Regions from separate parts of the Bacillus sp. FG16 genome, predicted to be linked through region 1. Evidence: riboswitches for the same ligand, from Rfam matches in the RefSeq annotation. Region 1 holds a riboswitch; each other region holds the start of a gene.
The links. Region 1 has a riboswitch for S-adenosylmethionine ahead of ACODS7_RS12690 (YezD family protein). Riboswitches for the same ligand answer to the same signal wherever they lie in the genome.
Positions count from the first base shown of each region.

Region 1 (3,283 bases):
ATGCGGTTTCTTATTTTGAGGAGATAACAACTCGTTTATTTTTTCAATATATATTTTTCCTAATAAGAAACGCGTGTGAACATTGTTCCGCGCGTTTTTTGTCTATCTAAAAGCGTGCTGCAATGAATAGAAGATTGGGGTTATGAGTTTTAGAGGAAATAAGGGAGGAATTTAAATGTATTTACACGGCACAAGCCGAATTAATGGGCAAGGACACTTAGAAATTGGAGGGTGCGATACGACGCAGCTAGCAAAGCAATACGGAACACCACTTTATGTATACGATGAAGAGTCTATTCGAGGAAAATGCCGAGCATTTCATCGTGCTTTTAAAGAAAGTGGTTTCTCTTATCAAGTAGCATATGCAAGCAAGGCGTTCTTGTGCATGGAGATGTGCCGAGTAGCTCGTGAAGAGAATATGTCATTAGACGTTGTTTCTGGAGGAGAATTATATACTGCGCTCCAAGCAGGATTTCCAGCATCACGTATTCATTTTCATGGAAATAATAAAACAGAAGAAGAGATAGTGATGGCTCTTCAGGCGAATATCGGTTGTTTTGTCGTAGATAATTTCTTTGAATTAGAAGTTTTACACGATTTAGCGATGCAACATGGAAAGTTTGTGAACATATTAATTCGTGTAACGCCTGGAGTAGAGGCGCACACACATGAATATATTACAACAGGCCAAGATGATTCGAAATTTGGATTTGGCGTTTCAAACGGTCAAGCGATGCAGGCAATTGGATTTGCTTTACAAAAATCCAATTATAATGTGCTAGGGATTCATTCACATATCGGATCGCAAATATTTGAAACAGCTGGCTTTGTTCGAGCGATTGAAGTTCTTCGCCAATTTTTAGAAGAAGTGAGAGAGCAAACAAACTATGTAGTAAAAGTGTTAAATGTAGGCGGGGGATTTGGAATACGCTACACAGAGTCGGATACACCGTTAACTCTTGAGACATATGTGCGAGCTGTAACAAGTGCAGTGAGAGAACAATTTACTGTATGTGAATATCCATTGCCAGAAATATGGATTGAACCAGGCCGTAGCATTGTAGGTGATGCTGGGACAACAATTTATACAGTTGGATCTGTGAAAGATATTCCTGGTATTCGGAAATATGTATCAGTCGATGGTGGAATGACAGATAATTTAAGACCTGCTTTATATAGTGCGCGTTATGAAGCAATGTTAGCGAATCGAGGGAATGATGAGAATGAGGAACTCGTTTCGATTGCGGGGAAATGTTGTGAGAGCGGAGATATGTTGATTTGGGATATTCATTTACCGAAAGTCGCTGCTGCTGATTTACTAGCAGTTTCCTGTACAGGAGCCTACGGGTACTCGATGGCGAATAATTACAATCGGATTCGAAGACCAGCCGTTGTCTTTGCAAAAGGCGGAACATCGCAAGTAGTTGTGGAACGCGAAACATATGAAAATATTATTGGGAACGATCGCATACGTATTAAAGAGCTTGTTTAAATAGAAAAAGGAGTTGTTCGGATGGGCAATTCCTTTTTTGTAAAATAAAATAATTAAAATATATCGGAAAACTAGGATTGAAAAAAATCAGAATTGTGATAAAATACAAATACAAAGCTTATCAAGAGAAGCGGAGGGAACTGGCCCGAAGAAGCTCGGCAACCTGCTTATAGAAAGCAAGGTGCTAAATCCAGCAAAATGGAATCCATTTTGAAAGATAAGGTAAAATATATTACCGAACAGTCTTTTCGAAATGGGAAAGATTTTTTTTATGAATAAAAAGGGGGGCTGTTCGCGTGAGTGTACGGGAACATTTTGATGAAGTATCCGAGAAGATTGAAGCGATGCTTGCTGATATGAAATATGGCTCAATTACAATTGTTGTGCAAGATGGAAAAGTAATTCAGTTAGAGAAAAGTGAAAAAGTACGTTTAAAGTGAAAAGCGCTGACTAGAAAAACTAGAGGCGATTTTAACCTATTTTCATTAGGTTAAAATCGTCTTTTTGCTTTTACAGGGGGAAAAAACATGTTGACGTATGAAACGTGGGAAGAAAATGTTGTTTCGTTTTCGGAAGAAGATGAAACGAAAGGTGCGCTATCAGTATTAAATTGGGCTTATGAAGAGTATAAAGATGAAATCGTCTACGCATGTAGCTTTGGGGTGGAAGGTATGGTATTGCTGCACCTTATAAACCAAGTAAATCCATCTGCTAAAGTTGTATTTTTGGATACAAATGTTCATTTTCAAGAAACATATGAATTAATTCAAAGAGTGAGGGAACGATTTCCTTCATTGAATATTATAGAAAAGCAGCCAGAACTTACACTTGATGAACAGGCGAAGTTGCATGGTGAAAAACTGTGGGAGAGCAATCCGAATCTTTGTTGTAAGATTAGAAAAATTTTACCTTTAGAAAAATCATTAGTCGTGGAAAAAGCATGGATATCGGGCTTAAGAAGGGAACAATCAGAAACACGTAAGCATACAAAGTTTATAAATCAAGATCATCGTTTTCAATCTATTAAAGTTTGTCCACTCATTCATTGGACGTGGAAAGAAGTTTGGCGATATGTATACAAACATAGCTTGCCGTATAACCCGTTGCATGATGTTGGCTATCCAAGTATTGGGTGTGAGAAATGTACTTTACCTGTAGGGGATGGTGGCGATTCAAGAGATGGTAGATGGGCTGGGAAAGTGAAAACCGAATGTGGTCTTCATTATCAATAAGATGAATCTTGAAATAAAGCTAAGAGGGGATATAGAAAATGAGCACAGTAAACGAATTAGTAAACCGTATAGATGAGACATATGACGTATCACAAATTGAAAAAGAAATTAAATTAGACAACATTGCTTTAAGTGATTTAGAACTATTGGCGACAGGTGGATATAGCCCGCTTACTGGTTTTTTGGGGAAGGAAGATTATGATTCAGTCGTAGAAACGCTTCGTTTAGCAAATGGTAGTGTGTGGAGTATACCAATTACATTACCGGTAACAGAAGAAGTCGCAGAAAGCCTGAAGACCGGAGAGGAAGTAAAGCTTGTCAACAATGGAAATATATATGGTGCTATTCAAATAGAAGATATTTTCGTACCAGATAAAGAAAAAGAAGCGTTACTTGTATATAAAACAACGGATGAGGCTCATCCAGGAGTGAAAAAATTATATGAACGACCAAACGTTTACGTTGGAGGAACTATTATTCTAACAAAACGCTTTGAAAATAATCAATTTCCTTCTTATCATTTAGACCCAATTGAAACGAGAGAAGAATTTAAAAAACG
Region 1 is NZ_JBMDKC010000028.1:31,913-35,195, reverse strand. It holds gene lysA (diaminopimelate decarboxylase) at 176-1,492, shown strand; SAM riboswitch class I at 1,608-1,716, shown strand; gene ACODS7_RS12690 (YezD family protein) at 1,789-1,932, shown strand; gene ACODS7_RS12685 (phosphoadenylyl-sulfate reductase) at 2,020-2,724, shown strand; gene sat (sulfate adenylyltransferase) at 2,763-3,283, shown strand, end outside.

Region 2 (3,283 bases), on a different contig from region 1:
AAATCAGATGTAACACCAGCTAAACGCTGATCTTCAGCACTTAATTGTCTATGCGTCGTACTAGCAGGATGTATAACGCAAGTTCGTGCATCAGCTACGTGTGTTACGAGAGTTGCTAGTTTTACATTTGCGATAAATTCTTTTGCTGCTTCTAATCCCCCTTTAATCCCAAATGTTAAAACCCCACTAGCACCTTTTTTCAAATACTTTTGTGCTAACGAGTAATTTTCATTACTATCTAATCCCGGATAATTCACCCATTCAATACGTTCATGATTAGCAAGCCACTTAGCAACCGCGAGAGCATTTTCGCTATGACGCTCCATTCGTAAATGTAAAGTCTCTAAGCCAATATTGCTAATATATGCATTGAATGGGCTCATACAATTCCCATAATCTCTTAATAGCTGAACACGTGCTTTCACAATATACGCTGCTGCACCAAAGTTTTGAACGTAACTTACACCGTGATAACTTGGATCTGGTTCAACAAGCTCAGGATATTTTCCATTTGTCCAATCAAAGTTTCCACCGTCAATTACAATACCGCCTAAGGAGCTCGCATGCCCATCGATATATTTCGTCGTAGAATGAACAATAATATTCGCCCCATGTTCAAACGCTTGGCATAAATAAGGAGTTGCTAATGTATTATCAACGATAAAAGGTACCTCTAATTCTTTAGCGGCAGCTGAAAATTCTTTGAAATTTAAAACGTTCATCGCTGGATTTCCTAATGATTCTGCATAAATGAGTTTCGTCTTGTCATTAGCAAGTGCCGCAATTTCATCTGCCGTTAAATTTGGATTAAAGAACGTAACATCAATGCCAAGTTTACGCAAACTCACTCCAAATAAATTAAACGTTCCCCCGTAAACCGTTGAAGAGCAAAGCAAATGGTCTCCACTACTACAAATATTTAAAACTGCGAGCATAATGGCTGCTTGCCCAGAAGCCGTTGCAACAGCTCCTACACCGCCTTCTAAATCTGATAACTTCTGCTCAAATGCGGCTAGAGTAGGGTTTCCAATACGCGTATAAATATATCCTTCTGCCTCTAAGTTAAATAGGGCTGCTAAATCATCTGAAGTATCGTATTTATACGTTGTACTTTGATAAAGTGGTAAAACACGTGGTTCACCATTCTTTGGCGTATAGCCACCTTGCACACAAATCGTTCCTTTTCCCCATGATTCTCCCATCTCTCATTCTCCTTTCTTTTATACAAAATAAAAAACTGCCCCTTTCCTGAAAACAAGAAAGGAGCAGTTTGAAAACACGCTCTAAAGGCTCTTTCTTATCTCTCAGGATTACTACCTGCAGGATTTGGCACAATTCCGTTATACGGCTGTTGCCAAGGTTTCATCGGGCCTGTCCCTCCACCTTTTCTTGATAAGACTATGCAATTACCGTTGATTTTATAGCAATAATTTCCTAATGTCAAACTGTTTTTCTGAATGTTCTAAAATAAACGTTAACAATTTCATATAAAGCAACAAAAGAAATATATTCTAATCTATTTCAAAAAAGACCTTTAAAAACCTCAAATCAGTCTATAAAATTAAATAAGTAATTTAACCTATAAATTCAAATTCTCCAAAATTTAGCCTACATGTTGAATAGGCGATCCTCTCAAAAAGATACTATATATATTCAATCCATTTTCCACTAGTATATTTCACTTTTTTCCCTACTAAGATTTACATAACGGAGGTATAACATGACAGATAAAAAAGATATACAGTACATACTTGCTCTATATGGCATTCTTCTAGGATCTATAGTAGGAGCTACAGTTTGGTTATTTTTAGTCACAATAAATATTGGAATCCACTTTATTTGGGGATACTTGCCTGAAGTTCTCTCTTTTCCCTCTTATTACACCCTTTGCGTAACAATAATTGGCGGGGTCCTCGTTGGTCTATCACAAAAATATTTCGGTACATACCCACGCCTTATGCCTGAAGTGATGACTGAATATAAAAAAACTGGTCGAATCGAATATCGCTTTGTCCATCGGGCTACTTTAACCGCGATTATTGTTTTAATTTTCGGTGCTAGTCTTGGTCCAGAAGCCGCACTAGTTGGAATTATAGGCGGACTTTGCACATGGATAGGGGATCGCTTTAAATTTGCCTTGAAGGGTATGGATGAGCTAACCGAGATCGGAATTGGCGCTACTTTAAGTGTCATTTTCAACGCACCATTATTCGGTTATTTAGCACCGAATGAAAATGAGGGAGAACAAATTGCTGCTTTTTCTAAAGGAAAAAAGGCGATTGTATACTTAGCTACTACCTTCGCAGGTTTTTCTGTTTATTTACTACTGAGTAAACTCGATAATCGTGGATCCTTTATTGTTGATTTCGGGGAAGGTTCACTTTCTTTCAATGAATGGATCGCATTTCTTCCACTTGCTAGTATCGGTGCTATAGTTGGTTTCTTTTATTTCAAGTTAGAATTCACATTAGAGAAGTTAATTCACCCTTTTAGAGAATACAAGCTGACACTCGGAATTCTCGGTGGTATTTTATTAGGAATTGCAGGAACTTTTCTTCCATACACATTATTTTCAGGGGAACATCAATTAAAAGAATTAGTTGTTGAATGGAGCCATTTATCTTTGTGGATACTACTTCTTTCAGGGATTTTAAAGTTGTGCATTACTGCCGTTTGTTTGAACACAGGGTGGCGAGGTGGACATATCTTCCCAATTATATTTTCTGGGTCAAGTATCGGATACGCTGTAGCATCTATTCTTCCTATAGATCCAGTAGCATCTGTTGCCATCGTAACGACAGCAATTTCGAGCTATGCGTTACGAAAGCCAATAGCTATAACATTACTATTACTTATGTTTTTCCCGCTTAATTTGCTATTGCCAATGCTTGGTGCAGCTGCTATCGGGAATGCCTTTCCACTTCCAAAACATAACAAAACTACAAATTAATCAAAATAGGCAGTGGGGACGAAAGCTCCACTGCCTATTTTTTTATTACACGCGCTGCTTTAATAACGCTTCTAACTCTTCAAAATTATGCACTTCATATGTCGGTATAATTCCACTATCATTTAATTTACTTTCTGGGTTAAACCAACAAGTATCAATTCCCGCTACATATCCACCTTTAATATCGGCGCTTAATGAATCTCCAATAATCAGCCCTTCTTCAGGTGCAAAGTTAGGAATCCGTTCAAAAACATAATCAAAATACTCTTTCATCGGCTTTTGAAAACCTGTATCTTCAGAAACAAAAACATCTTTAAACAATGAATGTAGCCC
Region 2 is NZ_JBMDKC010000025.1:31,130-34,412, forward strand. It holds gene ACODS7_RS11745 (bifunctional O-acetylhomoserine aminocarboxypropyltransferase/cysteine synthase) at 1-1,202, opposite strand, end outside; SAM riboswitch class I at 1,295-1,399, opposite strand; gene ACODS7_RS11750 (chloride channel protein) at 1,721-2,950, shown strand; gene ACODS7_RS11755 (YjjG family noncanonical pyrimidine nucleotidase) at 2,996-3,283, opposite strand, start outside.
Region 2: linked by a shared signal. The riboswitch ahead of ACODS7_RS11745 (bifunctional O-acetylhomoserine aminocarboxypropyltransferase/cysteine synthase) and the one ahead of ACODS7_RS12690 (YezD family protein) in region 1 are both predicted to bind S-adenosylmethionine.

Region 3 (3,283 bases), on a different contig from region 1:
CCTTCGTTCGAAGGGGATGAGCTAAAACCTATTAATAGCGGGATAAACATGTGAACAGAAATAAAATGATGAGAAAAGTTGACTTATTAGTCATATTTTTTAGTATTCATTTTGAGAATTTCCTGTATAATACAATTTGAAAGAAAATCTATGGTTCGACAAGGAACACTCTTTTCGGTTTTGCTCACTGAAAGGAGTGTTTTTTTATGTAGCTAAAAATTCTTTCGTGCTTATTACATTTGCATATACGCCATTTAAACTAGCTAAAATTGTATTGTGAATATAAACAGCTGGTATAGTAGCGTTCTTAAAAGAAAGGTCTTTTGTAGCACAAGCATCGTGTATAACGGTACATTGAAATCCAAAATCAAATGCAGCCCTTACTGTAGCATCAATACACATATGAGTCATCATCCCGCATACGACGACATGTTCAATGTCTAAACGCTGTAATTGCTCTAGAAGATTAGTTTCTCGGAAGCTATTTGGATAATGTTTGAGTATAACTGTTTCTTCTCTAAGTGGACGGACCTTCTCATGAATATGTACACCTTCTGTATTAGGTAGGAAAAAAGTAGCGTCATCTTTTATAGCTACGTGTTGGATATGAAAAATAGGTTCGCTGTTTGTTCTAAAGTGTTGTAATAACTGATTAGCATATTCGCTTGCTTCTACTGGATTACGCAATTCCATCTTTCCATTTGGAAAATAATCGTTTTGAATATCGACGAGTAAAAGAGCTGTTTTCATATATTTATCTTCCTCCGAGTTTCATATTCAAATAAATTTATTCAATTCGTAGAGAGGATTCTCCTGTTTAAAAATATGAGGAAGAAGAATTTTACATAACTTTGAAAGTTACTATTTTCTTATGAATTTTCATCTGAAAATTTTAATAAAGGAATAATTAATATTTTTCTAAAAAATGTATTGACTCTTATTATTCTGAGTTCTATAATGAGAATTAATTAAACGACAATTAAATCGATACATTCTTATCCAGAGAGGTGGAGGGACTGGCCCTACGATACCTCAGCAACGGGTTTTTTAATACCGTGCTAACTCCAGCAAGCCATATAAAGGCTTGGAAGATGAGAAGATGTGAACGAGTACATATAAGTGCTCTCCTTCTTATCTTTATGGTTGATAAGAAGGAGAGCACTTTTTATTTTACCTCGAAAGCTCTACTTTAAGTTTTTACAGCATATAGGAGGGGGAAAAATGATTTCTTTTAACAATGTAAGTAAAGTGTATGAATCAGCTGGGCAATCTGTTCATGCGGTGGAGGATGTAACATTATCAGTTGAGAAAGGCGAAATTTTTGGCATTATCGGTTTTAGTGGCGCTGGAAAGAGTACATTATTACGCTTAGTAAATATGTTAGAGAGACCAACGGCAGGAACGATTTCAATAGATGATAAAGATATTACATCATTATCGACGAAAGAATTACGCAAACTAAGACAAAGAATCGGAATGATTTTTCAAAGCTTTAATTTATTTAATTCAAGAACAGTGTTTGGGAATATTGCTTATCCATTAAAGTTAGCGAAATTGCCAAAGAACGAGATAAAAGAACGAGTGAATGAACTGCTGAAGTTTGTAGGGTTAGAAGATAAAGCAAACTATTATCCAGAGCAGTTATCAGGGGGACAAAAGCAGCGAGTTGGCATTGCTAGAGCACTTGCGACATCGCCAGATATTCTTATATGTGATGAGGCAACATCAGCTTTAGATCCAGAAACAACGACAGAAATTCTAAACTTATTAAAGAAAGTAAATCGAGAATACAATTTAACGATTCTTCTTATTACACACGAAATGCATGTTGTGAAAGAAATTTGCCACCGTGTAGCTGTAATGGAGAAGGGAAAAGTTATTGAAGAAGGAAAACTGTTTGACGTTTTCACACAACCAAAAACAAAGACGACTCAAAACTTTGTACGTTCTGTTATTAATGATCATTTACCAGAAAGTGTTCTAGCGAAAATTCAAAATGGTGGTCAAATTTATCGTCTAACATTTACTGGTGAGGAGACAGGACAGCCGGTACTATCATATATCGCAAAAAACTATAACGTTGATGTAAATGTACTGTACGGAAATATTATTGAACTTCAAAATGTGCTATTTGGAAATCTGCTTGTAGAATTGCAAGGTGAGCAGAGGGAAATTCAAAAAGCATTACAACATCTAAGACTGCAAGTGCAGCTGAAGGAGGTAGAAGCTCATGCGAGTTGATTGGAGTATATTTTGGCCGCGCATACTAGATGCGACGGGGGATACCCTCTTAATGGTAATTGTAACCCTTATATTCGCTACAATTCTGGGTATACCTCTAGGTTTACTTTTGTATGTAACGAGAAAAGGAAACTTTTTAGAAAATAAATGGGTCTTTTCTATTCTTAACATCATAATTAATACAATTCGTCCGGTACCATTCATTATCTTTTTAGTAGCTTTAAGCCCACTAACAAGAAGTGTTATTGGAACGACGATTGGAACAGCAGCAGCAATTTTCCCGATGACGTTAGTCGCATCAATTGGTATTGCTAGAATGGTTGAAACAAATCTTGTTTCCGTTCCGAAAGGAGTAATTGAAGCAGCGCAAGCAATGGGCGCCTCGCCAATTAGAATCGTTTTTGAAATCCTTGTACCAGAAGCGTTAGCACCATTAATCTTAGGTGTCACATTTATGACAGTTGGTTTAATTGAATTTTCTGCAGTTGCTGGGCTTGTCGGTGGTGGCGGTCTTGGTGACTTGGCAATGACGTATGGTTATCAACGTTTTGATACATCAGTTATGTTCGTAACGGTTGTTTTACTTATTATTCTCGTGCAGATAGCTCAAAATTTAGGAAACTACTTTGCGAAAGTCTTGTTACGCAGATCATAAAAAGGAAAAGAGGAAAAGAAAATGAAGAAAATTTTAGCATTTGCATTATCAGCAATTGTAGGAGTCTCAGCATTAAGTGGCTGCTCAAGTGGAGACACGGGTGCAGGAGCGAAAGAAAAAGTAATTCGCGTCGGTGTAACTGGAACGGATGGAGACGCTTGGGAAATTTTGAAGAAAAAAGCTGAAAAAGAAGGGATTAAGATTAAACTGGTGGAGTTCTCTGATTATACAACTCCAAATAAAGCTTTAGCTGATGGAGATATTGAATTAAACTCATTTCAGCATATTGCTTTCTTAGAGCAATTTAAAAAAGAGCATAAGTTAGATATTACAGCTGTTGGTACAACGCAAATTGCGCCAATGGGTTTATACTCTGAAAAATATAAG
Region 3 is NZ_JBMDKC010000063.1:14,592-17,874, forward strand. It holds gene ACODS7_RS20885 (cysteine hydrolase family protein) at 205-750, opposite strand; SAM riboswitch class I at 993-1,098, shown strand; gene ACODS7_RS20890 (methionine ABC transporter ATP-binding protein) at 1,222-2,241, shown strand; gene ACODS7_RS20895 (methionine ABC transporter permease) at 2,231-2,896, shown strand; gene ACODS7_RS20900 (MetQ/NlpA family ABC transporter substrate-binding protein) at 2,918-3,283, shown strand, end outside.
Region 3: linked by a shared signal. The riboswitch ahead of ACODS7_RS20890 (methionine ABC transporter ATP-binding protein) and the one ahead of ACODS7_RS12690 (YezD family protein) in region 1 are both predicted to bind S-adenosylmethionine.